DNA from 3 places in the Frateuria sp. YIM B11624 genome. Region 3 is predicted to be linked to each of the others. Evidence: predicted binding sites of a transcription regulator. Region 3 holds the regulator's gene; each other region holds the start of a gene.
What was found. Region 3 encodes sigma-54, which starts transcription at its own class of promoters, with help from an activator protein. Its sites were predicted from a motif close to TGGCACGNGCNTTGC; they were not measured.

Region 1 (10,439 bases), on a different contig from region 3:
ACAACTGCGCCTCGAGCAGCAGCGAACTCAACTCGACCTCGGCGTCGAGCACTTCCTCGTGCAGGTGCTCGGTAAAGCGGTCGTCACGGTCGGCCAGGTCGCTCTGCACGCCGGCGTCGAGCAGCGTGCGGATCGGCTCGACCATTGCGTAGGGCAGCGTCAGGTGGATCTCGCCGCCGCCGCCGTCGAGCTCGACGTGGAAGCGCGACACCACGACCGTTTCCGTGGGGCTGACGATATTCGCGAACTGCGGGTTGATCTCGGAATTGAGGTACTCGAACTCCAGCGGCAGCACCGGGTTCCACGCCTCGGTCATGGCGCCGAAGAGTTCGGTCAGCATGATCTGGATCACGCGGTTCTCGGTCGCGGTGAAGTCGCGGCCCTCGATGCGCGCGTGGAAGCGGCCGTCGCCGCCGAAGAAGTTGTCGATCACGGTGAACACCAGCCGCGGCTCGAACACCACCAGCGCGGTGCCGCGCAGCGGCTTGATCTTCACCAGGTTCAGGTTGCTCGGCACCGCCAGGCTGTGCACGTACTCGGCGAACTTGACCATCTTCACGCCGAGCACCGACACCTCGCAGCTCTTGCGCAGCACGTTGAACACGCCCAGGCGGAAGAAGCGCGCGAAGCGGTCGTTGACCATCTCCAGCGTCGGCAGGCGGCCGCGCACGATGCGGTCCTGCTGGGTGAAGTCGTAGGACTGCACCGCTTCGGTGGGCGGCGGCTCGTCCTCGCCGGTGGCGACGCTGCCACCGGTGACACCGTCGAGCAGCGCGTCGATTTCGTCCTGGGAAAGAAGGTCGCTCATGGGCGCGATCGCCTCACTGCATCACGAAGCTGGTGAAGTACAGCGCGTCGATGCCCGGCTTGCCGGTGCGCGACGCGACGATCTTGCGCACGGCCTCCAGCGCCTCGGCCTGCAGCTTCTGCTTGCCGGCGGGGTCGGCGAGGATGGCGTAGTCCTGGCGGCTGAACAGCATCACCAGCGCGTTGCGCACCACCGGGTCGACGCTCTTGACGGTGTCCAGCGCGGCCTGGTCGTGCGCCATCAGGGTCACGCCGACCTGCAGGTAGCGCATCGATGCGTCGTCGCGGAAATTGACCACGAAGGCCGGGTCCAGCGGCAGGAACAGTTCCGGCTGCGCATCGACCGGCTTGGCGTCGGCGTCGTGCTTGCCGGCGGACGCGGTGGCTGCCTTGTCGTGGCCGCGCAGCGCGGTCAGCGCGTAGGCGCACACGCCCGACACGGCCAGCAACGCCACCGCCAGGCCGATCACCAGTGGGGAACGGCGCTTCTTCGGCACCGTCGCGACCACTTCTTCTTCCGTTGTTGCCATGCCTTACCTCGTTCCGTTTTTGTCCGTCGGGAGCGCCGGGCGCCACCTGCATGGGCTTTGTTGCAAGCCGCATGCCATGGTGGGAAGCCTTGTCTCTGCTGGTTTTGCGGCCGGAGCGGCGCTTTCTTGACGCGCGCCGGAGAAGGGACGCGTCGCGATCACGACGGGTGCCTGAAAGTCGGCGGCGCGCGTCAACGGGCGGGTGGCGAGCAGGCGGTCTCCTGCAGGGCTTCCCCCATCCGCCCTTCGGGCACCTTCCCCCGTGAACGGGGGAAGGATCAGGGTCGCGGCGCTCGCATCAGCGTTCTTTTCCCGCGAGCGGGGAAGGAATTAAAGCCGCAACGCTCACGGGCGGGGTCTTCTCTGCGAAGGGGAAGGAATCAAAGCCGCAGCACTCATGTCCGGGCCTTCCCCCGCGAACGCGGGGGAAGGTGCCGACATGCGGATGGGGGCGCTTTGGGCGCGATGCCGGACTGATACGACGGATGCCCGAAAGCCGGCTCAAGCGGCGATAGGTGCGCCCGGGTGGAAAAAGCCCGTTCGCCCTGAGCGCAGGCCGCAGACCGCAGACCGAAGTCGGAAGGCCCGCACTTCCTCAGGCAAACGTATCGAGCATCCCCAGCGACACCACCGGCGCGCTCGCCATCGCGGATTCGGGTTCGATCTCGCCGATCGTCCCGCCCGCCTCGCCGCCACGCCCGCCCTCGCCCTGCTGCTGGCGCTGGCCGACGTCGGTGTGACCCAGCGCCAGGCCGTGGTGGGCGAGCAGCGCGTCGAGCTGCAGCAGAGTCTGCTGCACCGCGTGTACGGCGGCCGGATGCTGCACGGCGAAGCTCACGTCGACGCGGTCGTGGTTGAGGCTGACCTTCACGTCCAGCGTGCCGAGGTCTTCCGGGTGCAGGCGGATGCGCGCCTGCTTGACGTCCTGCTGGCCCAGCCACATCACGTGCTGGCCCAGTTCCTGGGCGAAGGCAGGCGTGCCGGCGGGGCTGGCGATGTTGAGGGTGGCGGGGGGCGCCGCCGTGCCGGCGTTGCCAGGCGTCGGCACCTGGGTGGTGGATGCGGTGGCCATCTGCAGCGCATCCAGCGGGGCGTCCTTCTGCTCGGCGGGCTTGGCCAGCATCGGCGCCAGCGCGGCGGTGTCCAGGCCGGTCGCCGGCTTGGCGGTCGCGACCGCGGTGGCGGCTGCGGTGCCGGCCAGCAGCACGAGTGCGGCGGGTGTCTTGGCGGCCGTCCCGACGGCACCGGCCGCCTTGGCGGTGGCGGGTGCCACGGCGCCGGCCTGGGCCAGCGGCTTGGCCGGCGCGGCCTGGCCGATCAGCGCGAGCATGGCGGCGGCCAGTGCGGCGGCGTCGGGATGGCTTTCGTCCTTCGCGGGGGCATCGGTGGCCTGCGCGTGGTCGGCCTTGGCCGTCGCCGGTGCCTTGGCCGCGGGATCGTGCTCCTCGTGCGCCGGCTGTTCGTTCGCCTCGCCGTGTTGCTGGCGGGCCGCGTCCAGGTGACGGTCGAAACGGTTCTCGTCGGTGGCGGACGTGGCCGTGGCAGCGGGCCGCGACGGCGCGGGGCCCGGCGGGGCGACGGGATTCACGGTGGCGGGTGCGCTCATGGGCACTTCCTCGATGGCGTCAAGCGACTGGCGTCAGGCGCTAGGCTTGCAAGCTCCACGCCAAGCTCAGTCACGGCCGCGGGCCGGGCGGCGATGCTGCATGCGCTCGTCGACGTCGTTCTGCTCGCGGCGCTCCTCGGCCTTGCGCTCCTGCTCGCGGTAGCGGTCGATCACGTTGTCCAGCGCGGCCTCGCGGGCGTGCGCGTCGCGCCAGAGCCCACGCACCTGGTCGAGCAGGCGGCGCTGGCGTTCGATCTCGACTGTCTGCTGCTCGATCGCGCGGTCGATGCGCTCGACGAACTGCTGGCGGTTCATCAGCGCGGTGGCCGTCAAATGGCCGGCGCTGGGCGGGTTGGCGTATTCCTGGCGGTAGCCGCGCAGTTCCATCAACTGGCGCTCGGCCTTGGCCAGACGCTGCTGCTGCTCGGCGAGCTTGAGCACGGCGTCTTCGCTGCGCTGCTTGGCCTGGTCGGCGGCCGGCTGCAGGCGGTCGGCGCGCTTGCTCACTGGGCGGCCTCGGCGGCAAGGGCATCGAGGGCGGCGATGCCGTCGGCAAGATTCATCGGCTCATCCACTTCCTGCTGCAGGAACGCGCGCAGCTTCGGCCACATCACGATGGCCTGGTCGACCTGCGGGTCCGAACCCTTCTGGTAGGCGCCCACCGCGATCAGGTCGCGCTGCTGGCGGTAGGCGGAGTAGACCTGGCGGAAACGCTGTGCGGCGCGCTGGTGCTCGCGCGCGGTGACCGCTGGCATCACGCGGCTGATCGAGGCTTCGATGTCGATCGCCGGGTAATGGCCGGCTTCGGCCAGGTCGCGCGAGAGCACGATGTGGCCGTCCAGGATCGCGCGCGCGGCGTCGGCGATCGGGTCGTGGCGGTAATCGTCGCCTTCGGTCAGCACGGTGTAGAAGGCGGTGATCGAACCCACGCCCTCGGCATCGTTGCCGGCGCGTTCCACCAGCGCGGGCAGCATCGCGAACACCGACGGCGGGTAGCCCTTGGTCGCCGGCGGCTCGCCGATCGCCAGCGCGATCTCGCGCTGCGCCTGCGCGTAGCGGGTGAGCGAATCCATCAGCAGCAGCACGCGCTGGCCGCGGTCGCGGAACCACTCGGCGATCGCGGTGGCGTACTGCGCGCCGCGCAGGCGTTTGAGCGGCGGCGCGTCGGCCGGGGCGGCGACGATCACCGCGCGGCGGCGACCCTCGACGCCCAGCGTGTGTTCGACGAATTCCTTCACCTCGCGGCCGCGCTCGCCGATCAGGCCGACCACCACCACGTCGGCGTCGGTGTAGCGGGTCATCATGCCCAGCAACGTGGACTTGCCCACGCCCGAGCCGGCGAACAACCCCAGGCGCTGGCCACGGCCGACGGTGAGCAGCGCGTTGATCGCACGCACGCCGGAATCCAGCGGGGTGTCGATGGGCTTGCGCGCCATCGGGTTGATCGGTTCGGCCTTGAGCGCCGCGTGCTCGCCGGTATCGAGCGGACCCAGCCCGTCGAGCGGCACGCCGTCGGCGCCGATCACGCGGCCGAGCAGCCCCGCGCCGACCGGCAAACCGCCGGCATGGGCAAGCGGGCGTACGCGCGCGTTGGGCAGCACGCCGTGCATCTCGCCCACCGGCATCAGCAGCAGGCGTTCGTCGGCGAAGCCGACCACTTCGGTGTCGAGCGATTGTCCGTCGGCGGTGTCGACCAGGCAACGCGCGCCCAGCGCAGCTTCGCAGCCCTCGGCTTCCAGCGTGAGGCCGACCACGCGACGCAGCCGACCCTCCACGGCGAACGTGTGGGCGGCCTGCGCGCGCTGGCGGCGGCGGGCGAGCTGTTCGGTCCAGGCGGCGCGGGTCATGCGGCGACACCCTGGCGGGTGCCGGAAGGGGGCATCCGGCGGGCTTCCCCCATCCGCCTATCGGCACCTTCCCCCGCGGAGCGGGGGAAGGATTCACTGACGAGCGTTCCTACACGCTCCCTCCCCCGGGTGCGGGAGCAAGATCCAGCGGCGAGCGCCACGGTTCGATCCTTCCCCCGCGCGCGGGGGAAGGTGCCCGAAGGGCGGATGGGGGAAGCCTTGCCGCAGCCCGGCATTGCGCTCATGCGCCGGCCTCGTCGCCGAGCACGGCATCGATCATCGCGGCCAGGCGGGTTTCCAGGCGCGCGTCGAGCCGCGAGCGTTCGCTTTCCAGCAGGCAGTCGCCGCGCCCGAGTGCAGGATCGCCCACCAGTTGCCAGTGCGGCTCGGCCGCCTCCAGCTCGCGCAGCAGCGCCAGATCGTCCGGATGCAGGCGCACGCGCAGTTCGCGGGTCGCCGCCGGCAGCGCCGCGGCCGCCTGGCGCACGGTCTGCACGATCAGCTCCGGCCGGGTGGCCAGTTCGTGGGCGATCACGCGACGGGCGACCAGCAGGGCCAGTTGCGCCAGTTCCTGTTCGACTGCCGCGTCGAGCGCCTCGAGCGGACGCGCCGCCTGCGTGCAGATCGCCTCCAGCCGCGCCACGCGCTCGCGCCCCTGCGCGCGCGCTTCGGCCAGGCCCTGGGCATGGCCGGCGGCGTAGCCTTCGTCACGCGCCTGGCGCTGAAGCGCCTCCAGGTCGCTGACGGTGGGATGGTTCGCGGATTCCGCCGGCGCCGCGGCCGGGGCATCGCCGACCTGCGGCGGCTCCCAGCGCTGGTAGCCGGTGACCGCGTCGCGGTTGAGCACGGCGCTCATCAGACCAGGTCATCCCCGCCGCCGAGGGTGATCTGGCCGGCGTCGGCCAGACGGCGCGCGATGCCGAGGATTTCCTTCTGCGCGGCGTCGACCTCGGATACGCGCACGGGGCCGGCCACTTCCAGGTCGTCGCGCAGCATGTCGGCCGCGCGCTTGGACATGTTGGCGAACATCTTGTCGCGGATCGCGGGCTCCGCGCCCTTGAGCGCCACGATCAGGCGCGGCGAGGGCACTTCGCGCAGCAGCGCCTGCATCGAGCGATCGTCCAGCTCGACCAGGTCGTCGAAGACGAACATCAGGTCCTCGATCTTGCTGCCCAGCGCGGCGTCGTGGCTGCGGATGGCGGCCATCAGCTCGGCCTCGCGGCTGGTCTCCATCGCGTTGAGGATGTTGGCCGCGGCCTTCAGGCCGCCGACGCTGGCGGACTTCAACTTGTTGGTGTTGCCGGAGAACTGGCGCTCCATGATCTCGTCCAGCTCGTTCAGCGCATGCGGCTGCACGCCGTCGAGCGTGGCGATGCGCATGATCGCGTCCGAACGCGTGCGCGCCGGCAGGTAGCCGAGTACCTCGGCGGCCTGGTCGTGCTCCAGGTGCGCCAGCACCAGCGCGATGATCTGCGGGTGTTCCTGGCCGATCATCTCGGCGATGGCGCGGCCTTCCATCCACTTGAGCGATTCCAGCCCCTTGCTGGAACGGCCGAGCAGGATGCGGTCGATCAGGCTGCCGGCCTTGGTTTCGCCCAGCGCGTTGGTGAGGATCTTGCGGATGTAGTCCTCGGTGCCGACGCCGAGCGCGGTCTGCCGGCCCAGGTCGTCGTGCAGCTTGGTGAGCACCTGGTCGACCTGCTCGCGCGAGACGGAGGTGAGCACGGCCATGGCCTGGCCGACCGCCTGCACGTCGCGCGCGGACAGGTGCTTGAGCACCTCCGCGGCGTCCTGCTCGCCCAGGGTGAGCAGAAGGATCGCGGCGCGCTGGGCGCCGGTAATGGTCGTGTCTGCCTTGCCGGACATCAGCCGTCCTCACCCACCCAGTTCCTGACCACCTGAGCCACCTGCTTGGGGTTGTCGCTCACCATGCGGCGGGCCAGGCCCACCTTCTGTTCGTAGCCGAGCACCTGAGCGGGTCCGGCCAGCCGGCTGCGCTCATCCTCCTCGTCATCGGCCACGCGCACGGAAACCGTAGGCATCCTGCCGCCGGCGCCGGCCAGCGCCGGCTGCGGCGCGCTGCGCAGCAGGCCCTTGAGCAGCGGGCGCAGCAGGCCGAAGGCGACGATCAGCGCGATCAGCACGCCGATCGCCTGCTTGATCAGATCCAGCACGCCGGGACGCTGCCACAACGGCTGCTGCTCGGGCGCATCGGCGGTCGGCGCGGTGTGGAAGGCCTGGTTGATCACGCTGACGTTGTCGCCGCGTGCCTGGTCGAAGCCGACCGCGTTCTTGGCCAGCTGGGTCAGGTGGTCCAGTTCCTGCGGAGTGAACGGCACGCTGGTGTCGCCCTTGGGGCCGCTCACGGTCTTGTTGTCGACCACCACCGCCACGGTCAGGCGCGCCAGCCGGCCGGCCGGGTCGCTGGTGTGGCTGATGGTGCGGTCGAGCTCGTAGTTGCGGGTGGCGCTGGAGGAGCTGTCGCCGGTGTCGGCCTGCGCCGTGGCGGCCGCCGGCGCGGGCGTGGCGGCGGCCTTGCCGCCCGCGTTCGGGTTGGCGGCGGTCGGCTGCGCGGTCATCACCGGCGGCTGGTTGCTCAGCGCGCCCGGCACGCCGCCGTCGGCGACGCTGCCGCTGCCGCGGCGCTCGCTGCTGGTCTGCTCGCTGCGCAGCGCGGGATGGTCGTGGTCGAAGGTTTCGGTGGCCTTTTCGGTGTTGCTGAAATCGAGATCGACCGAGACCTGCGCGTGCACCTTGCCCGGGCCGACCAGCGGCGTGAGCAGTTCCTCGATGCGCTGCGCGTAGGTGTTCTCGATGCGCGTGGCCAGGCGCAGGCGGCTGTCGCCCACGGCGGCGGCGCTGTCCGGATCGCTGCCGGTGAGCAGTTGGCCCTGCTGGTCGATCACCGAGACCTGCTTGGCGTCCAAGTCCGGCACCGAAGCGGCGACCAGGTGCACGATCGCGGCCACCTGGCTCGCGTCCAGCTGCCGGCCGGGATAGAGCGTGACCAGCACCGAGGCGCTGCCCTCGTGGCTGTCGCGGATGAACGCCGACGGCTTGGCCATCGCCAGGTGCACGCGCGCGGAGCGCACGCCCTGCAGGCTGCCGATGGTGTTGCCCAGGTCGGTCTCGAGCATCTGCTGGTAGCGGGTGCGCTCGGCCAGGTCGCTCATGCCGAACGGCGAGTCGGCCTGCGGCAGCGTATTGGTGGCCGTGCCCTGCGGCAGGCCCTGCCCGGCCAGGCGCAGGCGCACCGCGGCCAGGTCGGAGGCCGGCACCATGATCGAGCCGCCGTCGTCGCCCAGCTTGTAGGGCGTGTTGGTCGACTGCAGCGCTTGCGTGATCGCGGCGGCGTCCTGCTGGCCCAGGCCGGCGTAGAGCAGGCCCCAGTTGGGGCCGCGCGACCACAGCACCACCGCCACGCCCAGCGCGACGGCCGCGGCCATGCCGACCAGCAGCAGCAACTGGCGCGAGGCGGGGCTGCGCGCGAGCTGCCTGAGGTCGAAGCGGCTGGCCGGGCTGTCGGCGGTGGTGGCGATGGCGTTGTCAGCCATGGGAAGGGTTCATCCGTAGAGCGAATGGAATGCCGTCGCTTAGACCGGCATGTTCATGATGTCCTTGTAGGCATCGACCAGCTTGTTGCGCACTTCGGTCATCGCGCGCAGCGAGAGGTCGGCCTTCTGGATCGCCACCATCGTGCGGCCCAGGTCCGCGCCCGGGTCGCCGCGCTCGAAGCTCGCCGCCATCTGCCCGGCCTGCTGCTGGCTCTGGCCCACGCTGGCGATCGATTCCTTCAGCAGCGAACCGAAATCCGCCTTCGCCGCCGGCGCCGCCTTGAACGCGGTTTCCGCCGGACGCACCTGCGAGGAGAGCTGGCGCATCTGGGCGAGCAGGTTGTTGACGTCGATGGTGCTCATGTCGGGTTTCCGGCGCGTGGCGGGTTTCGAGACTGGGGACTGCACGAGCCGTGCCAGGGCTTTGGCGGCGGCTTCGGCCTGTGCCCGTGGCAGTCGCCACGAGCGCATCGAAACCCGGGCTCAGGCCGCCAGGCTGTTCTGCAGGCCGTACTTGCGCAGCTTCTCGACCAGCGTCGTGCGCTGCATGTGCAGCAGCTTGGCCGCATGGGCGACGACGCCGCCGGTGAGGTCGAGCGCCTGGCGGATCAGCCCGACTTCGATGTCGGCCAGGTGGTCCTTAAGGTCGAGCCCGCCCTCGGGCAGCACCGTGGCATCGGCGGCATGCGTGGGGGCGGTGATCTGGGTCGGCGCCGGGGCGCCTTCCATCATCGCCAGCAGCGAGGCGGCGCCCTGCGTTTCCTCCACGGCCTGGCGGCCGCGGTATTTCTCCGGCAGGTCGCTGCCGCGGATCTCGCCGTGCGGGTAGAGGATCGCCAGCCGCTCGACCAGGTTGCACAGCTCGCGCACGTTGCCCGGCCAGGCGTACTGGTGCAGCGCGTTGAGCGCGCCGGCGGAAAACCGCACGCTGCCCAGGCCGCGGCGGGCCAGGCGCTGGTTGAACTCGCCGATCAGCACCGGCAGGTCGTCCAGGTGCTCGCGCAGCGCGGGCATTTCCAGCGGGAACACGGAGAGGCGGTAGAACAGGTCCTCGCGGAACTGGCCGTTGGCGATCGCCCGCTCCAGGTTGCGGTGGGTGGCGGCGATGATGCGCACGTCGCAGCGCTGGGTCTTGTTGCCGCCGACGCGCTCGAACATGCGTTCCTGCAACACGCGCAGCAGCTTGACCTGCATCGGCAGACTCATGTCGCCGATCTCGTCGAGGAACAGCGTGCCGCCCTCGGCCATCTCGAAGCGACCCTTGCGCGCGCTGATCGCGCCGGTGAAGGCGCCCTTTTCGTGACCGAAGAGTTCGCTTTCCAGCAGTTCGGCCGGAATCGCGCCGCAGTTGATCGCCACGAACGGCTTGTCGCGGCGCGGCGAGCACTCGTGGATGGTGCGGGCGACCATTTCCTTGCCGGTACCGGACTCGCCGAGCACCAGCACGGACGAGTCGAACGGGGCGACCTGGCGGATCAGCGCGTTGACGTGGCGCATCGGCGCCGAGTCGCCGACGAAACGCAGCTCGCCGCGGCGGCCGCCGAGCAGGCGCGCGTACAGGCTGCGCATCACCTCGGCCAGCTGCTCGTAGCGCAGCGGGAATTCCACCATGCCGATGCGCGCGGCGAACGGCGAGCTGGCGGCGCACAGGCGCGCGGCCCACTGCGAATCGCTGGCCAGCAGCACCGGCACGTGGCTGGCGGCGTCGCCCAGCAGCGCGAACTGGCGCTCGGCTTCGGTCGCGTCGTCGATGGTGCCCACGTAAACGGCACGCCAGGCGTGGGTCGATTCCTCCACGGCGGTGCAGTCCGCGCCCCGCTGCGGGTGATAACCGAGGAAATGCAACGCGGAGACGATGGATTCGGCCCGCGCCTCGTTCGACTCGATCACCAGGAAATCGACCTTGCTCATTGCATGTATCTCCGCTTCGCGACTTGAACGACGAACCGCCGACCGTCCCGCAGTGTTCGTACTTCCAGATGCCGGCTTTCCGTCACCGGGCTCGCGGAGGAGGGAGCAAGAAGAAGGCCAGCGCGGGCGCGCGTGCGGGCTGTCCGCGGACGGGCGGGTGGCCCTAATGCGTCACCTGTGAAGA
Region 2 (10,439 bases), on a different contig from region 3:
TCGCCGCGTCGGCCTGGATCACGCCGGACTGCGCCTGCTCCAGCCGCTGCATGCCCTGCTGCACGTCGCCGTCCAGCTGCTGCGAGAAATCGCCGATGGAACCGGTGACCGTCTCGATCTCGGTGGTGGCCTGGGTGGTCTTCTCGGCCAGTTGCTTGACCTCGTCGGCGACCACCGCGAAGCCGCGGCCGGCCTCGCCCGCGCGGGCGGCTTCGATGGCCGCGTTCAGCGCGACCAGGTTGGTCTGGTGGGCGATCTCCTGCACCACGCCGGTGAGCTTGCCGATCTGCTCGACCTGCTCGGCCAGGCGCGCCTGGTTGCGGTTCATCGCCGACAGCGCGCTGCGCAGCAGGCGCAGCTGGCCGTCCAGTTCGCTCACGCCGGCGCTGCCGGTCTGGCGCGCCTGCTCGACCTGCGTCAAGGCGCTGGCGACCTGCTGCAGGGCCGTCGAGATTCCGGCGCTGGCGTCCGTCAAGCGGCCGACGCCGTCGCGGCCTTCCTGGGTGGCCTTGTCCAGCGCGGACTGCTCGCGGCCGAGCATCTGCGCGGCGGCGAGCACCAGGCCCTGCTGTTCGAGGGTCTGCAGCGCCATCGCCGCAGGCCGACCACCGTCGAGGCGGGCCAGCAACGGCGCCAGCGCGCGGGCCACGGCCGGGTGCTGGCGCGACAACTGTTCGAGGCGTGCCTCGTCGCCAGCGGCGGCCGCTTGGACCAGCGCGGCCAGGGACTGGCTACGGATCAGGCTCATGGAGATGCGGTTTCCTGCGGATGAATGGGAAGGACATCGTCTGGATGCGTCGAAACTTGAACAAGCAACGCATGTGCCAGCGTGCGGCGTTCCCGATCCTTCCCCCGCCTGCGGGGGAAGGTGCCCGAAGGGGCGGATGGGGGAGGCCTTGCGAGAAGCCCGTCCAGGCATCCCGCCCAAGAGCGCCCCCATCCGCCTGTCGGCACCTTCCCCCGCGTTCGCGGGGGAAGGACGCAAGCGCGTAGCGAACCGGCTCAAGCGCCGGAGCGCCCCGCCGATATGCAGGGACGGGCCGCGGCCCGCCGATCCCCGAGGAGAAACGCATGGCCGGCGCCCTGCTGGAAAACGTCGAACGCCAGACCCGCCTGGCCGGGCACAACCGGGTGGCGATGCTGCTGTTCCGGCTGGGCGACGCGCAGTTGTTCGGCATCAACGTATTCAAGGTGCGCGAGGTGCTGCGTCGGCCGCCGCTGGAGCGCATGCCCGGCGCGCACGCGCTGATCGCCGGCAGCTGCGACTACCGCGGGCAGACCATCCCGGTGATCGACCTGGCCGCGGCGCTGGGCTATCCCCCCTTGATCGACGAGCCGTCCGCGCACCTGATGGTCACCGAGTTCAGCCGCTCGGTGCAGGGCTTCCTGGTCTCCGACCTCGCGCACATGGTGCATTGCGAGGGCGAGTCGCTGGTCGCGCCCAGCACCGCGCTGGGCTTCGGCTCGCGGGTGAACGCAGTCACCCGCGTCAATGGCGCGCTGGTGGCGGTGGTCGACGTGGAGCACGTGCTGGCCAGCATCGACGCCACGCCGCACGAACTCTCGGCGCAGATGCAGCGCGCCGCCGGCGCCCATCCGCTGCGCCCGCGGCGGGTGCTGGTGGCGGACGATTCGCTGATCGCGCGCCGCCGCCTGGTCAGTCTGTTCAAGCAGATGAACATCGAATGCGTGGTGGCGCAGGACGGCCGCGAGGCGCTCGACCGCCTGCACGAGCTGGCCGCGCTGCCGCCGGAGGAAGGCGTCAACCTGGTGGTGTCCGACATCGAGATGCCGCAACTGGACGGCTACGCGCTGACCCGCGCGATCCGCGAGACGCCTTCGCTGCGCCGGCTCAAGGTGGTGCTGCACAGCTCGCTCTCCGGGCTGTTCAACGAGGCGATGGTGCGCGAGGTCAACGCCGACCGCTTCGTCACCAAGTTCCAGCCCGACCTGCTGGCCCAGGCGGTGATCGAGCTGCTGCCGGATGACGAGGCGTCGTAGGGTCGGCTTCAGCCCACCGCTTTCGGCGGCGTGATGGTGGGCTGAAGCCCACCCTACGACCCCGTCAGAAAACCGACTCCAGGGTGCAGCCGGAAAACCGTTCCACCCCGCAAAGCCAGCCACGGCGCGGCTTCGCGCGCCCATGGCACACAACTTGCCTCCAGCTCCGTGCGGACGATTCGACCCGCGCGGAGGCAAGCGATGAGCCAACCCATCGACAACCTGTTCGGCATGCACACCGGCGCGCTCGCGCTGTGGCAGCGTCGTACCGAGGTGCTGGCCAGCAACCTGGCCAACGCCGACACGCCCGGCTACCTCGCCCGCGACGTCGACTTCCGCAAGGCGCTGGCCGCCGCCGGCGGCAGCGGCGACGGCAGCCTGCCGCTGGCCGCGCCCACGCCGGGGCAGATCGATCCGGTCGCCCAGGCGCGCGACACGCTCGCCTACCGCGTGCCGACCCAGCCCAGCATGGACGGCAACACCGTCGACGCGCAGCAGGAACAGGCCGCCTTCGCCGCCAACGGCGTGCACTACCAGGCGAGCCTGGCCTTCATCACCGCGCAGATCCGCATGCTGCGGACCGCCATCACCGGAGGCCAGGGCTGATGTCGCTGTTCAACATTTTCAACGTCGCCGGCTCCGGCATGGCGGCGCAGTCCACCCGGCTCAACACCGTGGCCAGCAACCTGGCCAACGCCGACAGCGTGGCGAGCACGCCGCAGGCCGCCTACCGCGCGAAGGAGCCGCTGTTCGCGGCGATCCGCAACGGCCTGGACGGCAAGCCGGCCGAGGCCGGCAGCGAGGGCGTCAAGGTGCTCGGCGTCACCGAGAGCCCGAACGCGATCACCAGCCGCTACGAGCCGGGCAACCCGCTGGCCGATGCCGACGGCTACGTCTACCAGAGCAACGTCAACCCGGTGGACGAGCTGGTCAACATGATCTCGGCCTCGCGCTCCTACCAGAACAGCGTCGAAGTGATGAACACCGCGCGCCAGCTGATGCAGAAGACGCTGGATCTCGGGAAGTAAGGAACGGTCATGAGCGATATCGCAGTCAATGCCTCCAGTTCCGCCGGCGCCGCCGCGCAGTCCGCGCAGAAGGACAACAAGACGCTGAGCCAGGCGGATTTCCTGAGCCTGCTGATCCAGCAGATGCGCAACCAGGATCCGACCCAGCCGATGGATTCCTCGCAGATGGTCAGCCAGCTGGCGCAGATCAACCAGGTGTCGGCCACGCAGAACCTGCAGGCCTCCTTCGACGCGCTCGCGCAGTCGATGCAGGGCAACCAGTTGCTGCAGGCCTCCAGCATGGTCGGCCGCAGCGTCACCGTGCCTTCGGGCGCGGGCAAGCTGCAGGGCGGCGCGCTCGACGGCGCCGTCAACGTGCCCGACGGCGGCGGCCACACGCTGGTGAAGATCACCGACAGCGCCGGCGACGTGGTGCGCACGATCGACCTGGGCACGCAGACCGCCGGCCTGACCGACTTCCACTGGGACGGCACCGGCAACGACGGCGAACCGTTGCCGCCGGGCGTCTACGGCCTGAGCGCCCAGGTCGGCAACACCGCGGTGGCGACCTACGTCACCGGCAAGGTCGCCGGCGTGGGCATGACCGGCGCCGACGGCGCCTACCTGGACGTGGACGGCTTCGGCGGCGTGCTGCTGAGCCAGGTCGCGCGCGTCAACTGATCCACATCCATCAACCGGAACCCACACCCGTACAGGGGAAACACCGATGGCTTTCAATATCGCGCTGAGCGGCCTGAATGCGGCGTCCAAGGACCTCGAGGTCACCGCCAACAACATCGCCAACACCGGCACCGCTGGCTTCAAGGGCTCGCGTGCCGAGTTCGCCGAGCTGTTCAACTCGGCCGGCCGCAACCTTTCGGCCACCGCCATCGGCAGCGGCGTGCGCCTGGCCGACGTGTCGCAGCAGTTCGGCGCGGGCAACGTGGAGAACACCGGTAACAGCCTGGACTTCGCCATCAGCGGCGACGGCTTCTTCACCATGCGCGACGGCAAGGGCTACTCCTACACCCGCGCCGGCGCCTTCCACCAGGATTCCAGCGGCAACGTGGTCAACGCCAGCGGGCAGCACCTGCAGGTGTACGCACCCACCGCCAGCGGCTTCGACACCAGCCGCCTCACCGACCTCAAGCTGACCGACGCGCAGAGCGCGGCCAAGGCGACCGCCAACGTGGCGATGTCGCTGAACCTGCCCTCCGACGCGACGCCGCCGACCACCACGCCGTTCAGCCCCACCGACGCGTTGAGCTACACCCAGGCCACGCCGTTCACCGCGTACGACTCGCTGGGCGCCACCCACAACGGCACGGTCTACTTCGTCAAGGACGCGGCCGCCAATACCTGGAACGCCTACCTGTACGTCGACGGCGTCTCCGCCGGCGCGCCGCAGGCGGTGTCGTTCAGCAGCAGCGGCGCGCTGGCCACACCGGCGGGCGGCAAGCTCAACTTCGGCGCGCTGTCGGTCAGCCCGGGTGCCGACCCGATGGCACTGTCGATCGACCTGTCCAAGGCCACGCAGTTCGGCAACAGCTACAGCCTCAACGCGGTGGATCCGGACGGCTACCCGAGCGGCACGCTCTCGAGCATCGACGTGTCCAGCGAAGGCGTGGTGCAGGCCAAGTATTCCAACGGCCAGTCGGTGCCGCTGGGCCAGCTCGCGCTGGCCAACTTCAGCAACCTGCAGGGCCTGCGGCAGCTGGACAACACCAGTTGGGCGGCTTCGTTCGATTCGGGCGCGCCGGTGATGGGCGCGGCCGGGCAGGGCACCTTCGGTGGCGTGCAGTCCGGCGCGTTGGAAGCCTCCAACACCGCCGACCTCACCGCGCAGCTGGTGAACATGATCAAGGCGCAGCGCAACTACCAGGCGAACGCGCAGGTGATCTCCACCGACGACAAGCTCACGCAAACCATCATCAACATCCGCAACTGACGCTGACGCCCGAGGCCTCGCATGGATCGTTCGCTCTACGTCGCCATGACCGGCGCCACGCAGATGATGCGGGCGCAGACGGAAGTGGCGCACAACCTGGCCAACGCCGACACGGTCGGCTTCAAGGCGCAGATGTCGGCCTTCCAGGCGCTGCCGGTGCAGGGCCCCGGCATGGCCACGCGGATCAACGGCGTGGCGCAGGGCGAGGGCGTGGACCTGCGCTCGGGCGCGGAGATCCAGACCGGCCGCGAGCTGGACGTCGCCGTGCAGGGCGATGGCTGGATCGCGGTGCAGGCGGCCGACGGCAGCGAGGCCTACACGCGCGCCGGCAACCTGCAGCTCACGCCCGACGGCCTGCTCACCGATGCGCGCGGCAACCTGGTGATGGGCGACAGCGGCCCGATCAGCCTGCCGCCGGCCACCCAGGTGAGCATCGGCAACGACGGCACGGTTTCCGTGGTGCCGACGGGCCAGGGCCCGGAAACGCTTGCCACGGTCGGCCGCATCAAGCTGGTCAACCCGCCGCCAAATCAGCTCGCGCTGGGGAGCGACGGCCTGATGCACTTGGCTGGCGGCGCCCCGGCGCAGGCCGACCCGGCGGTGGGCCTGAAGTCCGGCGTGCTGGAGTCCAGCAACGTCAATCCGTCGCAGACGCTGGTGCAGATGATCGAGCTTTCGCGCCAGTACGAACTCCAGGTCAAGGCGATCAAGAACGCCGACGACAACGCGCAGTCGGCGACCCGCCTGCTCTCGCTCACCTAAGTTTCAGGAGACAACCATGTTCTCTTCCCTGTGGGTCGCCAAGACCGGTCTGGATGCGCAGCAGACGCGCATGGACGTGGTCTCGCACAACCTCGCCAACGCCAACACCACCGGCTTCAAGAGCTCGCGCGCCTCGTTCCAGGACCTGGTCTACCAGAACCTGCGCCAGCCCGGCGGGCAGACCACCGAGCAGACCAACGCGCCGTCCGGCCTGATGCTGGGCACCGGCGTGCGCGTGGTAGGCAACGAGAAGCTGTTCACCCAGGGCAACATCGAGCAGACCGGCAACTCGCTGGACCTGGCGATCCAGGGCCGTGGCTTCCTGCAGGTGACCATGCCCGACGGCTCCATCGCCTACACCCGCGACGGCTCGCTGCACATGGACCAGAACGGCCAGGTGGTCACCGCCAACGGCTACGCGGTGGACCCGGCGATCACCATTCCCGCCAACGCGCAGTCGATCACCATCGGCAGCGACGGCACGGTCAGCATCACGCTGCCGGGCCAGGCCGCGCCGCAGCAGGTGGGCACCGTGCAACTGGCCGACTTCATCAATCCCGCGGGCCTGCAGCCCAACGGCGACAACCTCTACCTGGAAACCGCCTCGAGCGGTTCGCCGCAGATCGGCCAGCCGGGCCTCAATGGTCTGGGCACGCTGGCGCAGGGCGCGCTGGAGTCCTCCAACGTCAACGTGGTCGAGCAGATGGTCGACATGATCGAGACGCAGCGCACCTACGAGATGAACTCCAAGGCCATCTCCGCCGCCGACCAGATGCTGCAGTTCCTCACCAACAAGACCTGAGCACAAGCCGTCATGTCCCTGCTCCGCCTTTCCACCGCTGCCCTCGCGCTGTCGCTGCTTGCCGGCTGCATGGCCATGCCCGCGCGCGACGACGGCCAGTGGGCGCCGACCCCGCCGATGCAGCCGCCGGTCGCCGCGGCACCGGCCGACGGCTCGATCTACCACGACAACCAGAACATGGAGCTGTTCTCCGACGCGCGTGCGCATCGGGTGGGCGACATCCTCACCATCGCGCTGGTGGAAAGCACCCAGGCCAGCAAGAAGGCCAGCACCAGCACCAGCAAGAAAGACAAGGCCGACCTCGCCGCGCCGACCATCCTGGGCAAGGGGCTCACGATCAACGGCAACTCGGCCAGCCTGGGCCTGGACGGCGAACGCACCTTCGACGGCAACGGCTCGTCCAGCCAATCCAACCAGTTGACCGGCTCGATCACCGTCACCGTGGCCGAGCGGCTGTCCAACGGCAACCTGATCATCCGCGGCGAGAAGTGGCTGACCATCAACCAGGGCCAGGAACTGGTGCGCATCTCCGGCATCGTGCGCCCGCAGGACATCAGCCCGGACAACTCGGTGCCCTCGACCCGCGTCGCCGACGCGCGCATCAGCTACACCGGCCGCGGCACGCTGGCCGACGCGAACACGCGAGGGTGGCTGTCGCGCTTTTTCAACTCGAAATGGATGCCGTTCTGATGAACGCCATGAACTCCAACCCCGCGCGCACTGCTCCCTCTCCCCTCCGGGGAGAGGGCTGGGGTGAGGGGACGATTGTCGCGAGTGGCGCTCGTCGGACGCGCTCTGCTTTTGCTTCTTTCCAACACCGCCTGCACAACCTTTTCCGCAAGAGTGGCCCCTCACCCCAACGCTCTCCCCCATCCTTGATTAGGAAAGAGGGAGAGGGAGCTGGTGTGTGGCTTGCCTTGGGGATCGCGCTCTGCCTGCTGGCCGCTCCTGTCCACGCCGACAAGATCCGCGACCTCGCCTCCGTCGGCGGTGTGCGCTCCAACCAGCTTATCGGCTACGGCCTGGTCGTCGGCCTCGATGGAAGCGGCGACCAGACCACCCAGGCCCCGTTCACCACGCAGAGCCTGGAGAACATGCTCCAGCAGTTCGGCATCACCGTGCCGCCGAACGCGCGCCCGCAGCTGAAGAACGCCGCGGCCGTGACCATCACCGCCGAACTGCCGCCCTTCGCCAAGCCCGGCCAGACGATCGACGTCACCGTCGCCTCGATCGGCAACGCCAAGAGCCTGCGCGGCGGCGAGCTGCTGATGTCGCCGCTGCGCGGCGCCGACGGCAACGTCTACGCGATTGCCCAGGGCAGCGTGGTGGTCGGCGGCGTCAGCGCGCAGGGCAAGAGCGGCTCCAGCGTGCAGGTGAACATTTCCGCCAGTGGCCGCATCCCCAACGGCGCCTCGGTCGAGCGCAGCGTGCCCAGCGCGTTCGGCAACGCCGGCGACCTGATGCTCAACCTCAACACGCCCGACTTCACCACCGCCGCGCGCATCGCGCAGGCGATCAACGCGGCGTTCGGCGCCGGCACTGCTCAACCAGTCGACGGCGGCACGGTGAGCGTGCGCGGCCCGCAGGATCCGGGGCAGAAGGTCGCCTGGCTGGGCATGGTCCAGCAGCTAGACGTTACCCCGGGCGACGCGCCGGCGCGCGTGGTGGTCAACTCGCGCACCGGCACCGTGGTGATCGGCTCGGACGTCAAGGTGACGGCCGCTGCGGTGGCGCATGGCGCGATCCAGGTGACCATCAGCGAACAGCCGCTGGTCAGCCAGCCGCAGCCGTTCTCGCGCGGCCAGACCGCGGTGGTGCCCAGCTCCGACGTGCAGGTCAGCGAGGACGGCGCGCACATGTTCAAGTTCGGCCCCGGCGTGAGCCTGGACACCATCGTGCGCGCGGTGAACCAGGTGGGCGCCGCGCCCAGCGACCTGATCTCGATCCTGCAGGCGCTCAAGCAGGCTGGCGCGCTTCATGCAGAACTCGTGGTGATCTAGCTACGCGCGACGGAAACATGACGCCCGCCAACGCCAACTTGCCCGCGCTCGACACCTGGACCGACCTGTCCGGGTTCAACCAGTTGCGCGCGCAGGCGCAGGACGACGGCAAGGCGGCGCTGCCGAAGGTCGCCAAACAGTTCGAGGCGATCTTCACCCAGATGATGCTCAAGTCCATGCGCGAGGCGAACGCCAGCTTCGGCGACAACGCCATGGGCGACAGCGAGCAGGGCAAGGCCTACCGCGACCTGTTCGACCAGCAGCTTTCGCTGTCGCTCTCGCAGGGCAACAACGGCCTGGGGATTGCCCGCATGCTGGTGCGCCAGCTCGGCGGCAAGGACGCCGAGCCCAAGGCCGCGCCGGCCACCGATGACAAGGCGCTGCTCGCCAGCGTCGCCGTCGGCGCGCTGCCGGGAGGCGCCGCCGCCAGCCTGTTCGGCCCGCTCGCCGCCGGCGCCGAGGCCGGCACCCGCGCGTTGCTGCACCTGGGCGAAGGTACCGACGCCCAGGGCGACGGCCTGCTGCAGCTCACCGCCGATGCCGGTGCCGCGCAGGACTGGCGCGCCACGCTGGGCAAGCTGGCCCAGGGTGCGGCGAACGTCGTCAGCAAGTTCATCCCGGGCGACCCGGTCGGCTTCGTGCAGGCGATGGCGCCGCACGCGCAGGCCGCGGCCGACAAGCTCGGCGTCTCGGTGCGCGCGCTGCTGGCGCAGGCCGCGCTGGAGACCGGCTGGGGCAAGCACCTGCCGCACCGGCACGACGGCTCCAGCAGCTTCAACCTGTTCGGCATCAAGGCCGGCGGCGGCTGGGACGGCGACAAGGTCAGCGTACCGACGCTCGAATACGAAGGCGGCGTGGCGGTGCGCAAGCGCGACAACTTCCGCGCCTACGACAATCCCGGACAGGCCTTCGCCGATTACGCGCGGATGCTTTCGGACAACCCGCGCTACGCCCGCGCGCTGGGGCAGGGCGAGAACGTCGCCGGCTTCGCCCACGCGCTGAGCCGCGGCGGCTACGCCACCGACCCGGCCTACGCCGCCAAGCTCACCGCGATCGCCAACAGCCCGCAGATGCGCGAGGCGCTGGCGGCGCTGGACGCGGGGACATTCAAGTGAGGCGTCAAGTTGCCGTCACAGCAGGCATGACGCATGCCTCCCCGCAAGGCCCCCTCCATCCGCCTGTCGGCACCTTCCCCCGTGGAACGGGGGAAGGCTCGGTAGGCGGCCACTCGAATCCTTCCCCCGTTCCACGGGGGAAGGTGCCCGAAGGGCGGAAGGGGGCGAGCTTGCCTCGACCCTCCTATCCGTGCGCCATAAGAACGGAAAACCCCCATGGCTGACCTGCTTTCGACCGGCGTCTCCGGCCTGCTTGCCGCGCAGGTGGGCCTGAGCACCACCGGCCACAACGTCTCCAACGCCAACACCGACGGCTACAGCCGCCAGCAGGTGACCTTCGCCGCGCGAGCGCCGCAGGCCGAGGGGCGCTACTACGTGGGCACCGGCGTGGACACCCAGGCGGTGCAGCGCGCCTACAGCCAGTACCTCAATACCGCGCTGTGGTCGGCGTCTTCCTCCAAGGGCCGCGCCGATGCCTACCAGGCGCTGACCGACCAGCTCAACAACCAGCTCTCCGGCAGCAGCAACCTGCAGAGTTCGCTGGATACCTTCTTCGGCGCCGTGCAGGACGTCGCCAACGCGCCGGCCGACGCTTCCGCGCGCGGCGTGCTGCTGGCCCGCGCCGGTGCGCTGGCGAGCACCTTCCGCGCGCTGTCCGGCCAGTTCAACAGCCTGGACGGCCAGGTGCAGCGCCAGCTCACCGACACCGTCGCCTCGATCAATTCCGACAGCGCCGCGATCGCCAAGCTCAACGAGCGCATCCGTGCGTCCACCGGCGGCGAGCCGTCCGACCTGCTCGACCAG
Region 3 (10,439 bases):
TGCGGCCATCAAGACGAAGCAGCGCCACGTCATGGTGGACTGGGGCAAGCACCAGGTCACCGTCGACGAGGGCAAGGGCGCGGTGACCTATCCGGCGCAGCCTGGCATGGTCGAGCGCAATACCACCGCGCTGGCGATCGGTCTGGCACTGCGCGACGGGCAGAAGCAGATCGCGCTACCGGTCGCGGTGAAGCAGGAAGTGGAAACGCAACGCTTCAAGGTCACCGGCAAGGAGAAGGTCACCGTGCCGGCCGGCGGCTTCGATGCCGTGCGGGTCGACCGCACCGACGCCGACCGCGGCTTCAGCGCCTGGTATGCGCCGGAGCGTTATCCGTTGCCGGTGAAGCTGTCGCAGAAGGACGGCGGCGACCTGACGATGGAGCTGGTGAGTTTCCGGTAAGTCCACCGTTGAGCCCTCTCCCCTCCGGGGAGAGGGTTGGGTGAGGGGCCGGGGCTCGCGGGAAAGGCAAAGGCGAAAAACAGGGCTCGCTTCGTAGCAGGCCGTGTCGCAAGAGCGCCCCCTCACCCCAGCCCTCTCCCCGGAGGGGAGAGGGAGCAAAGACTGGCTCGCTCCGTAGCAAGTTCGCAAGAGCGCTGCGAGGCCTCTCCCCAGAAGTGAGGAAACAGAAGCCTCAGTTCGGCAGGCGGCGGATCTTCGCCCCCAGCACGCCGAGCTTCTCCTCGATGTTCTCGTAGCCGCGGTCGATGTGGTACACGCGGTCGACCACGGTGTCGCCATGCGCCACCAGGCCGGCCAGCACCAGGCAGGCCGAGGCGCGCAGGTCGGTGGCCATGATCGGGGCGCCACTCATGTAGTCCACACCCTGGATGATCGCGGTGTTGCCTTCCAGGCGGATGTCCGCGCCCAGGCGCTTGAGCTCCTGCGCGTGCATGAAGCGGTTCTCGAACACCGTCTCGGTGATCACGCCCACGCCCTCGGCCACGCAGTTGAGCGCGGTGAACTGCGCCTGCATGTCGGTTGGAAAGGCCGGGTACGGCGCGGTGACGATGTTGACCGCCTTCGGCCGGCGCCCGCCCATGTCCAGCTCGATCCAGTCCGGCCCGGTGCAGATGTGCGCGCCGGCCTCGTCCAGCTTGGCCAGCACGGCGTCCAGGGTGTCGGCGCGGGCGCCGCGGGCGCGCACCTTGCCGCCGGTCATCGCCGCACCGACCAGGAAGGTGCCGGTCTCGATGCGGTCGGGCAACACCTCGTATTCGGCGCCGTCGAGGCGATCGACGCCGTGGATCACCAGCGTGGCCGTGCCGATGCCCTCGATCCGCGCGCCCATCGCCACCAGGCAATGGGCCAGGTCGACCACCTCCGGCTCCTGCGCCGCGTTCTCGATCACCGTAGTGCCTTCGGCCAGCGTGGCAGCCATCAGGATGTTCTCGGTGCCGGTGACGGTGACCATGTCCATGGCGATGCGCGCGCCTTTCAGGCGCTTGGCCTTCGCGCGGATGTAGCCGTTCTCCACGGTCACCTCGGCGCCCAGCGCCTGCAGGCCGCGGATGTGCTGGTCGACCGGGCGCGAGCCGATCGCGCAGCCGCCGGGCAGCGACACCTCCGCTTCGCCGAAGCGCGCCACCAGCGGCCCGAGCACCAGGATCGAGGCGCGCATCGTGCGCACCAGGTCGTACGGCGCCACGTGGCTTTCGATGGTGCGCGGGTCGACGTGCATCTTCATGCGGTCGTCCAGCACCAGGTTGACGCCCATGCGGCCGAGCAGTTCGATGAAGGTGGTCACGTCGTGCAGGTGCGGCACGTTGGAGATCGTCACCGGGCCGTCGGCCAGCAGGCAGGCGGCCAGGATCGGCAGCACGGCGTTCTTGGCGCCGGAAATGGCGACTTCGCCGTGGAGCGGCTCGCCGCCGCTGATCAGGATCTTGGCCATGAATGTCCTTCGTGGAATGCAGGAAGCCGGCGCAGTCTCAACGGCGCGCCGCGGCTTCCTCGGGAGTCAGCGTCTTCAGCGCCAGCGCATGGATCGCCCCGCCCATCAGCTCGCCCAGCGTGCCGTACACCATGCGGTGGCGCGCCAGCGGCAGCTTGCCGGCGAACTGGCTGGCCACCACGGTGGCTTCGAAGTGCACGCCGTCGTCGCCGCTGACCTGCGCGGTCGCGCCGGGCAGGCCGGTTTCGATCAGTGCCTGGATGCGGGCAGGGTCCATCGGAGGGTCCATCGGTGGCGCGCGGCGGTGCGGGATTCCCAACGCTTGATGAATCCGGTGCGCGGCCATATGACGTTAAAATGCGGATATGCCATGGTAATGGAAATCCCATGGCGCAGAAATGCCAACGGCTTCCCGCTGCCCACGAGACCCCATGAACGCACGCATCGCCCCGCCCGCCGCCAACCTCGATCCGGACGCCATCGCCCGCAGCGCACGCACGGTGATCGCCACCGAGGCGGCCGCGATCCGCGCGCTGGAGCCGCGCGTGGACGCCGACTTCGTGCAGGCCTGCCGGCTGATCCTGGCCTGCCGCGGGCGCCTGGTGGTCACCGGCATGGGCAAGTCCGGCCACGTCGGGCGCAAGATCGCCGCCACCCTGGCCTCCACCGGCACGCCATCGTTCTTCGTGCATCCGGGCGAGGCCAGCCACGGCGACCTGGGGATGATCCAGCCCGACGACGTGGTGCTCGCGCTGTCCAATTCCGGCGAGACCGACGAACTGCTGTTCATCCTGCCGGTGATCAAGCGCCAGGGCATTCCGCTGATCGCCATCACCGGCAACCCGAAGTCCTCGCTGGCGCACCAGGCCGACGTGCACCTGGACGCGAGCATCTCCAGCGAAGCCTGTCCGCTGGGCCTGGCGCCCACCGCCAGCACCACCGCGGCGCTGGTGATGGGCGACGCGCTGGCCATCGCGCTGCTCGAGGCGCGCGGCTTCACCGCCGAGGATTTCGCCCGTTCGCACCCGGCCGGCAGTCTCGGTCGCCGGTTGCTGCTGCACATCAGCGACATCATGCACACCGGCGAGGGCGTGCCGATGGTGGCGCCCGACGCCAGCCTCACCGAGGCGCTGATGGAGATGACCCGCAAGCATCTGGGCATGACCGCCGTGGTCGATGCGGAGCGGCGCCTGCTCGGCGTGTTCACCGACGGCGACCTGCGCCGCGCGCTGGACGACGAGGAGGTCAACCTGCGCGGCGCCAACGTCGAGGCGCTGATGACGCGCGGCCCCAAGACGATCACCTCGGACAAGCTGGCCATCGAAGCGGCGCAGCTGATGGAAAAGCACCAGATCCATGCCTTGCTGGTGGTCGACGAGCAGCAGCGCGTGGTCGGCGCCCTGAACATCCACGATCTGCTGCGCGCAAGGGTCGTCTGATTTGTCTCGACAAATCGGACAAATCAGGCAAGGTCGCTTTTGACGTTCTTCCACGACAGTTCCGAACCGTGCCCACTTCTTCCTACCTCGCCAACTTGCCCGCCGACCTGATCGCCCGCGCCACCGGCATTCGCCTGGTGGTGTTCGACGTGGACGGCACGCTCACCGACGGGCGCCTCTACTACGGCGAGGACGGTCGCGAGACCAAGGTGTTCTTCGTGCAGGACGGCCTGGGCCTGAAGCGCCTGCAGGTACACGGCGTGCAGGTGGCCATCATCAGCGCGCGGATCAGCCACCCGGTCGCGCTGCGCGCGGAGGAACTGGGCATCACGCACGTCTACCAGGGCCAGGGCGACAAGCGCGCCTGCCTGATGGAGCTGCTCGACGCATTGAAGCTCGCCCCCGAGCAGGTCGCCTTCGTCGGCGACGACCTGCCCGACCTGCCGGCCATGCGCGTGGTCGGCCTGGCGGTGGCGGTCGCCAACGCCCATCCGTGGGTGGTCGAGCAGGCGCACTGGACCACCGCCCGCGCCGGCGGCCAGGGCGGCGCACGCGAGGTGTGCGACCTGATCCTGCATGCGCAGGGCAAGGCCGGCAACGAGAAGGAGCGCTGGCGGTGAGGGAATGGCTGCGCGACCGCCGTCTGGCGGCGGCCATCGTCGTGGTCGCGCTGCTGGCTGGCGCCACCCAGTTGCTGCTGTGGTGGATCGGGCCGGCGCCGAAGGCCAACCCGTTCGTCGGACCGCCTCGTTCGGGCTACACGCTCACCGACTTCAAGCTCGTCCAGTACGGCACCGATGGCCTGCCCAGCTTCCTGATCGATGCACCGCGGCTGGAGCGGCGCGAGGGCGACGAGTCGCTGTACATCAACGCGCCCGATTTCCGCCTGCCCTCCAACCAGGCGGCGGTGCCCGATTGGCTCGGCCGCTCGCTGTACGGCTGGGTCAACCGCGACGGCACGCTGCTCAAGCTGCAGGGGCCGGTGCACATGGAACGAGCAGCGTTCGATGACACGCCGCGGACGACACTCGACACCTCCGAGGTCACGGCCTGGCCCAAGCAGAACCGCCTGGAGACCGCCGCCCCGGCGCAGTTGGTGCAGGGCGGCACTAGAATTCACGGCGTCGGCATGCGTGCCGACCTCAACGACAAACACCTGGAGCTGCTCGATGACGTCCATGCCACGTTCCCGCCTCGCCAGCGTGCGCGCTAGCTGCGCGCTGGCCCTGCTGGGCCTGCTCGTGCTGGCGCCGGCGCAGGCCAAGAAGACCGACCGCGACCAGCCGATGAACGTGGACGCGTCGCATTTCGATGGTTTCCAGAAACCCAACAGCGTGAGCACGCTGACCGGCAACGTGGTCATCACCCAGGGGTCGCTCAAGGCGACCGCCGACCACGGCAAGGTGTACTTCGACGCCAATAGCGAGATCAGCCGCGTGGTGCTGACCGGCAGCCCGGCGCACCTGCAGCAGTTGGACGACAACGGCAACCTGATGCAGGGCGAGGCGGCCACCATCGACTACCAGGTCACCAAGGACTTTGCGGTGCTGCAGGGTCATGCCTCGATCACCCAGCAAGGCCGCGGCGAAGCGCACGGCGACCGGCTCACCTACAACACGCAGACCAGCGAAATGACCGGCGACAGCGGCGGCGACGGCCGCGTGCACATGACCTTCAAGCCCAAGCCCAAGCCGGCTGCGACGGCTGCGCCGGCCGGCAGCGCCGCAGCGCCCGCCGGCAACGCAACGGCACCGGCCAGCAGCAGTCCGGCGCCGGCCACCAGCGCGTCGGCGCCCGCCCCCGCCACCAGCGCCGGGCATCCCTGACCGATGCTCGCTGCCGAAGGCCTGCAGAAACGCTACCGCTCGCGCCAGGTCGTGCGCGATTTCGGTTTTTCCATCCGCCAGGGCGAAGTGGTCGGCCTGCTCGGCCCCAACGGCGCCGGCAAGACCACCTGTTTCTACATGGTGGTGGGCCTGATCGAGGCCGATGGCGGCACCATCCGCCTCGACCGCCAGGACATCACCGGCCTGCCCATGCACGCCCGCGCGCGGATGGGTATCGGCTACCTGCCGCAGGAAGCCTCGGTGTTCCGCCGGCTCAGCGTGGCCGACAACATCATGGCGGTGCTGGAATTGCGCGAGGGTCTGGACGCGCGCCAGCGCAACGAGCAGCTGGAAGGCCTGCTGGACGAGCTGAAGATCGCGCACATCGCCGACCAGAAGGGCATCAGCCTTTCCGGCGGCGAGCGCCGACGCGTGGAGATCGCCCGCGCGCTGGCCGCGCAACCGCGCTACATGCTGCTGGACGAACCGTTCGCCGGCGTCGACCCGATCTCGGTCGGCGAGATCCAGCGCATCGTGCGGCACCTGAAGGAACGCGGCATCGGCGTGCTGATCACCGACCACAATGTCCGCGAGACGCTCGGCATCTGCGACCGCGCCTACATCCTGAACGACGGCGAGGTGCTCTCGCGCGGCACCCCCGCGCACATCCTCGCCGACGAAAAGGTGCGCGAGGTCTACCTGGGGCGCGAATTCAAGCTGTGACGCGGCGCCGGCGAATGCCGGCCACGACTATGGTCGCGTCACAGCCAGCGGGGTAGGATGACCCGCACGTTCCTCCCCAACGGCTGGCATGAAACCCGGACTGCAGTTCCGCCTCAACCAACAGCTCACCCTGACGCCGCAGTTGCAGCAGGCGATCCGGCTGTTGCAGCTCTCGCAGCTGGAGCTCGAGGCCGAACTGCGCCAGATCGCCGAGGGCAACCCGCTGCTGGAGTTCGAGGAGGAAGCCACTCCGGGCGAGGCCGAGGAAGAAAGCTTCACGGCCGCACCGGCCGAGGCGGCCACGGTCGACCATGACGTCGACGACGGCGCCGACTGGAGCGAGCCCGATGCGCCGGCCGAAGCGCCGATCGACTTCTCGCTCAGCGGCAGCGCCAGCGGCGCCGGCAGCCGCGGCGAAGAGGATTTCGAGCCGCAGAACGCCGCGCCCGAGACGCTGCAGGAACACCTGCTGTGGCAACTCAACCTGACGCCGCTGAACACCCGCCAGCGGCTCATCGCCACCATCATCATCGACGCGCTCAACGCTGACGGCTACCTCGCCGAGGGCCTCGACGGCGTGCTCGCCGCGCTGCCGGCCGACCTGGACGCCAGCGTCGAGGAAGTCGAGACGGTGCGCCGCCAGTTGCAGCGCTTCGATCCGACCGGCATCGCCAGCCTGGACCTGCGCGACTGTCTGCGCGTGCAGCTGGAACAGTTCGACGCTTCCACGCCGCATCGCGAGCTGGCGATGCAGATCGTCGCCGGCGAACTGGAACTGCTCGCCCGCAACGACGTCGCCAGGCTCGCGCGCAAGCTGCGCGCCAGCGAGGAGGACGTCGCCGCCGCCGCGCTGTTGATTCGCAGCCTCGACCCGCGCCCCGGCGCCGCACTGGATGCCACCCCGGTGGAGTACGTCGCGCCCGACGTCTACGCCTACAAGGAAGGCACGCGCTGGAAGGTCAGCCTCAACCCCGACTGCCAGCCGCGGCTGGGCCTCAACCAGCACTACTGCAGCCTGATCGCGCAGGCGCGCGGCGAGGACGCCAGCTGGATGCGCGGCCAGTTGCAGGAGGCGCGCTGGCTGATCAAGAGCCTCGAATCGCGCGCCGAGACGCTGCTGAAGGTCGCCGACGCCATCGTGCGCCGGCAGAGCGCCTTCCTCGACTACGGCCCCGAGGCGATGCACCCGCTGGTGCTGCGCGAGGTCGCCGAGGAGGTCGGCATGCACGAATCGACCATCTCGCGCGTGACCACGCGCAAATACATCCACACGCCGCGCGGCACCTACGAGTTGAAGTACTTCTTCTCCAGCGGCGTTTCCACCGAAGACGGCGGCGGCGCCTCGGCCACCGCCATCCAGGCCATGATCAAGAAGCTCATCGACGCCGAGGACACACGCAAGCCGCTGTCCGACCAGGCACTGGCCGAGGAGCTCAACCGCAAGGGCATCCAGGTGGCCCGCCGCACCGTGGCCAAGTACCGCGAGGCCCTGCGCATCCCCAGTTCCAGCGAGCGCCAGCGCGCCGGCTGAACAGGAGGACTTGGAACCGGCCAGAACGCTCCCATAGGAATGAGAGACCGGCGTGCCGCAAGACCACCGGCATGCTGACCCCGCCGCCCCACGGCGGCCTGTACCAGAGGAGGCGAACCATGCAGTTCCAACTCACCGGCCAGCAGATCGAAGTCACCCCCGCCCTGCGTGCACATGCCACGTCACGGCTCGATCGCCTGACCCGCCTCGACGAGAAATGCACCGGCCTGAGCATGGTGCTGTCGCTGGACAAGCTGCAGCACTGTGCCGATGCGACCCTGACCACCAATGGCGCCGCCCTGCACGCCGCGGCGTGCGGGGCCGACATGTACGCCTCCATCGACATGGTGTTCGACAAGCTGGCCGCGCAGCTGCGCCGCCACCGCGACAAGGTGACCGACAAGCACCCGCAGGAGGCGCGCGACGCGCGGCAGTTCGGCTGAACGGCCTGCATCCGGACGAAAGGGACCCGCCCTCGTGGCGGGTCTTTTTTGTCCGGAGCACAAGCTTTCGCGGGCCAAAGTGCCATGCCAGTCCCCGAGCCTTTCCCCGCGAACGCTGGGAGGTGCCGACAGTCGGATGAGGGCGCTTTTGGGCGCGATACCCGGGTGGGCCTTTCGCACGGCTTCATTCCCCATCTGCCCTTCGGGCACCTTCCCCCGTCAACGGGGGAAGGATCAAAAGTGCAGCGCCACGTCCCCGAGCTTCCCCTCGCGACCGCCGGGGAAGGATCAAAGGCGCAGCGCCACGTCCCCGAGCCTTCCCCCGCGACCGCCGGGGAAGGATCAAGGGCGCAGCGCCACGTCCCCGAGCCTTCCCCCGCGACCGCGGGGGAAGGTGCCGACAGGCGGATGGGGGCGCCCCTGCGACACCCGCTCATCCCGCCCCGTCCCGCATAGCTGGCACAATGCCACCCGTTGCCCGCCGGCAGGAAACACAGGCCTTGGAACGTCTCACCGCACGACAACTCTTCGACGGCGTCCATGAACGCATGGGGTTGCGCTGGGTTTCGGGCATGCGCGGCGAAGGACGCGTGATCGAGCCGGGCGCCACCGCCACCCGCCGTCCGTCGCTGATCGGCTACCTGAACGTGATCTACCCCAACAAGGTGCAGATCATCGGCACCGAGGAGCTCAACTGGCTCGACGGCCTGGACTCGCGCCAGCGCTGGGAGGCGATGCACAAGATCGCCGCCTACCAGCCGGTGGCGCTGATCGTGACCAAGGACCAGACCATCCCCTCCGATCTGCGCGAGGTGGCGGAGGAAACCCACACGCCGCTGTGGATCAGCGCCAAGCGCGGCCACGAGCTGCTGACCTGGATGCAGTACCACCTGGCGCGCCTGCTGGCGCCGCGCAGCACCCTGCACGGCGTGTTCCTGGAGGTGTTCTCCATCGGCGTGCTGATCACCGGCGAATCGGGTTCGGGCAAGAGCGAGCTGGCGCTGGAGCTGATCAGCCGCGGCCACCGCCTGGTCGCCGACGACGCCACCGAGTTCACCCTGATCGCGCCGGACGTGATCGACGGCACCTGCCCCGAGCTGCTGCAGGACCTGCTCGAAGTGCGCGGTCTGGGCGTGCTCAACGTGCGCGAGATGTTCGGCCACACCGCGGTCAAGCATTCCAAATACCTGCGCCTGGTGGTGCACCTGAAAACCCTGCGCGAAGGCGAGGACATCGACGCGATGACCCGCCTGACCGGCGACACCAGCCATCGCGAGATCCTCGAGGTATCCGTGCCGATGATCACCATCCCGGTGGCCCCTGGCCGCAACCTGGCGGTACTGGTGGAAGCGGCGGTGCGCCACCATATGCTCAAGAGCAAGGGCATCGATCCCGCGCAGACCTTCATCGACCGCCAGGCGCACCAGATGCGCCGGCTTCCGCCATGGTGAGCCCAGTGAACCCCCACGAGCCCGCGCCGCCCAGCAGCCTCAACGACCCGAACGCCGTGCATTTGGTGGTGCTCACCGGCATGTCCGGCGGCGGCAAGACGGTCGCGCTGCGCGCGCTGGAGGACCTGGAGTTCTACTGCGTCGACAACCTGCCCAGCGGCCTGCTGCCGCAACTGGTGCAGTCGGTGATGCAGAACGGCGGCGGGCGGCGGCGTCGCATCGCAGTGGGCGTGGACGTACGCAACCGCGGCGAGGACTTCGCCCACATGCCGCTGGTGCTCTCGGAACTCGCTGCCGCCGGCGTGCACGTGCATCTGGTGTTCCTGGACTGCCGCGACGAGGTGCTGATCAAGCGCTATTCGGAGACCCGCCGCCGCCATCCGCTCGCGCTGCGCGGCGTCTCGCTGGCCGATGCCATCGCGGAGGAGCGCCGCCTGCTGCGTCCGCTGGTCGGCATCGCGGAAAAGGTGATCGATTCGAGCGAGCTCAACGTGCACCAGTTGCGCCGGCTGATCGCCACCGGCTACGCAGCGGCCACCGAAGGCCTCACGCTGATGTTCCAGTCCTTCGCCTTCCGCCGCGGGCTGCCGCTGGATTCCGACTTCGTGTTCGACGCACGCTGCCTGCCCAATCCGCACTGGCAGCCCGAGCTGCGTCCGCTCTCGGGCAAGGACGCGCCGGTGCGCGAATTCCTCGAGGCCGAACCGATGGTCGGCGAGTACTTCGCCGACACCGCCCGCTGGCTCGATGCCTGGCTGCCGCGCTTCGAACAGGACGACCGCAGCTACGTCACCATCTCGGTCGGCTGCACCGGCGGACGGCACCGCTCGGTGTACCTGGTCGAGCGCCTGGCCGCGCACTACCGCGCCAGGCGCGAAGGCGTGCTGACCTTCCATCGTGAACTCGAATGATGGCCATCTTCCCTCCCTCCCGTGGAGCGCGGCCATGAGCGTCGGCGTCCTCCTGATGACCCACGAGGCGGTCGGCAAGGCACTGATCTCCGCCGCCCACCACGTCATGCCCAAGCTTCCCTTGAAGGTCGAGGCGGTGGAGGTGCCGGCGCACGCCGACCCGGACGTGATGCGCACACTCACCGCCCACCACGCGCGCGAGCTCGACCAGGGCGACGGCGTG

Region 1: a site for sigma-54 is predicted at 1,400-1,414, ahead of AAIL17_RS09270 (flagellar basal body-associated FliL family protein). Genes of this name have one in related genera too.
Region 2: a site for sigma-54 is predicted at 2,145-2,159, ahead of flgB (flagellar basal body rod protein FlgB). Genes of this name have one in related genera too.

Annotation. Positions count from the first base shown of each region.
Region 1 is NZ_JBCNYA010000014.1:87,503-97,941, forward strand. It holds gene fliM (flagellar motor switch protein FliM) at 1-808, opposite strand, end outside; gene AAIL17_RS09270 (flagellar basal body-associated FliL family protein) at 822-1,337, opposite strand; gene AAIL17_RS09275 (flagellar hook-length control protein FliK) at 1,933-2,943, opposite strand; gene fliJ (flagellar export protein FliJ) at 3,010-3,450, opposite strand; gene fliI (flagellar protein export ATPase FliI) at 3,447-4,790, opposite strand; gene AAIL17_RS09290 (flagellar assembly protein FliH) at 5,032-5,646, opposite strand; gene fliG (flagellar motor switch protein FliG) at 5,646-6,656, opposite strand; gene fliF (flagellar basal-body MS-ring/collar protein FliF) at 6,656-8,344, opposite strand; gene fliE (flagellar hook-basal body complex protein FliE) at 8,384-8,707, opposite strand; gene AAIL17_RS09310 (sigma-54 dependent transcriptional regulator) at 8,828-10,255, opposite strand.
Region 2 is NZ_JBCNYA010000022.1:6,417-16,855, reverse strand. It holds gene AAIL17_RS12140 (methyl-accepting chemotaxis protein) at 1-748, opposite strand, end outside; gene AAIL17_RS12135 (chemotaxis protein) at 1,072-2,001, shown strand; gene flgB (flagellar basal body rod protein FlgB) at 2,203-2,607, shown strand; gene flgC (flagellar basal body rod protein FlgC) at 2,607-3,029, shown strand; gene AAIL17_RS12120 (flagellar hook assembly protein FlgD) at 3,039-3,689, shown strand; gene flgE (flagellar hook protein FlgE) at 3,736-4,956, shown strand; gene flgF (flagellar basal-body rod protein FlgF) at 4,978-5,718, shown strand; gene flgG (flagellar basal-body rod protein FlgG) at 5,735-6,520, shown strand; gene flgH (flagellar basal body L-ring protein FlgH) at 6,533-7,210, shown strand; gene AAIL17_RS12095 (flagellar basal body P-ring protein FlgI) at 7,426-8,520, shown strand; gene flgJ (flagellar assembly peptidoglycan hydrolase FlgJ) at 8,538-9,635, shown strand; gene flgK (flagellar hook-associated protein FlgK) at 9,852-10,439, shown strand, end outside.
Region 3 is NZ_JBCNYA010000008.1:89,115-99,553, reverse strand. It holds gene AAIL17_RS06010 (DUF3108 domain-containing protein) at 1-400, shown strand, start outside; gene murA (UDP-N-acetylglucosamine 1-carboxyvinyltransferase) at 633-1,892, opposite strand; gene AAIL17_RS06000 (BolA family protein) at 1,930-2,169, opposite strand; gene AAIL17_RS05995 (KpsF/GutQ family sugar-phosphate isomerase) at 2,324-3,331, shown strand; gene AAIL17_RS05990 (KdsC family phosphatase) at 3,400-3,951, shown strand; gene lptC (LPS export ABC transporter periplasmic protein LptC) at 3,942-4,544, shown strand; gene lptA (lipopolysaccharide transport periplasmic protein LptA) at 4,510-5,157, shown strand; gene lptB (LPS export ABC transporter ATP-binding protein) at 5,161-5,880, shown strand; gene AAIL17_RS05970 (RNA polymerase factor sigma-54) at 5,969-7,411, shown strand; gene hpf (ribosome hibernation-promoting factor, HPF/YfiA family) at 7,531-7,854, shown strand; gene hprK (HPr(Ser) kinase/phosphatase) at 8,355-9,305, shown strand; gene rapZ (RNase adapter RapZ) at 9,299-10,216, shown strand; gene AAIL17_RS05950 (PTS sugar transporter subunit IIA) at 10,251-10,439, shown strand, end outside.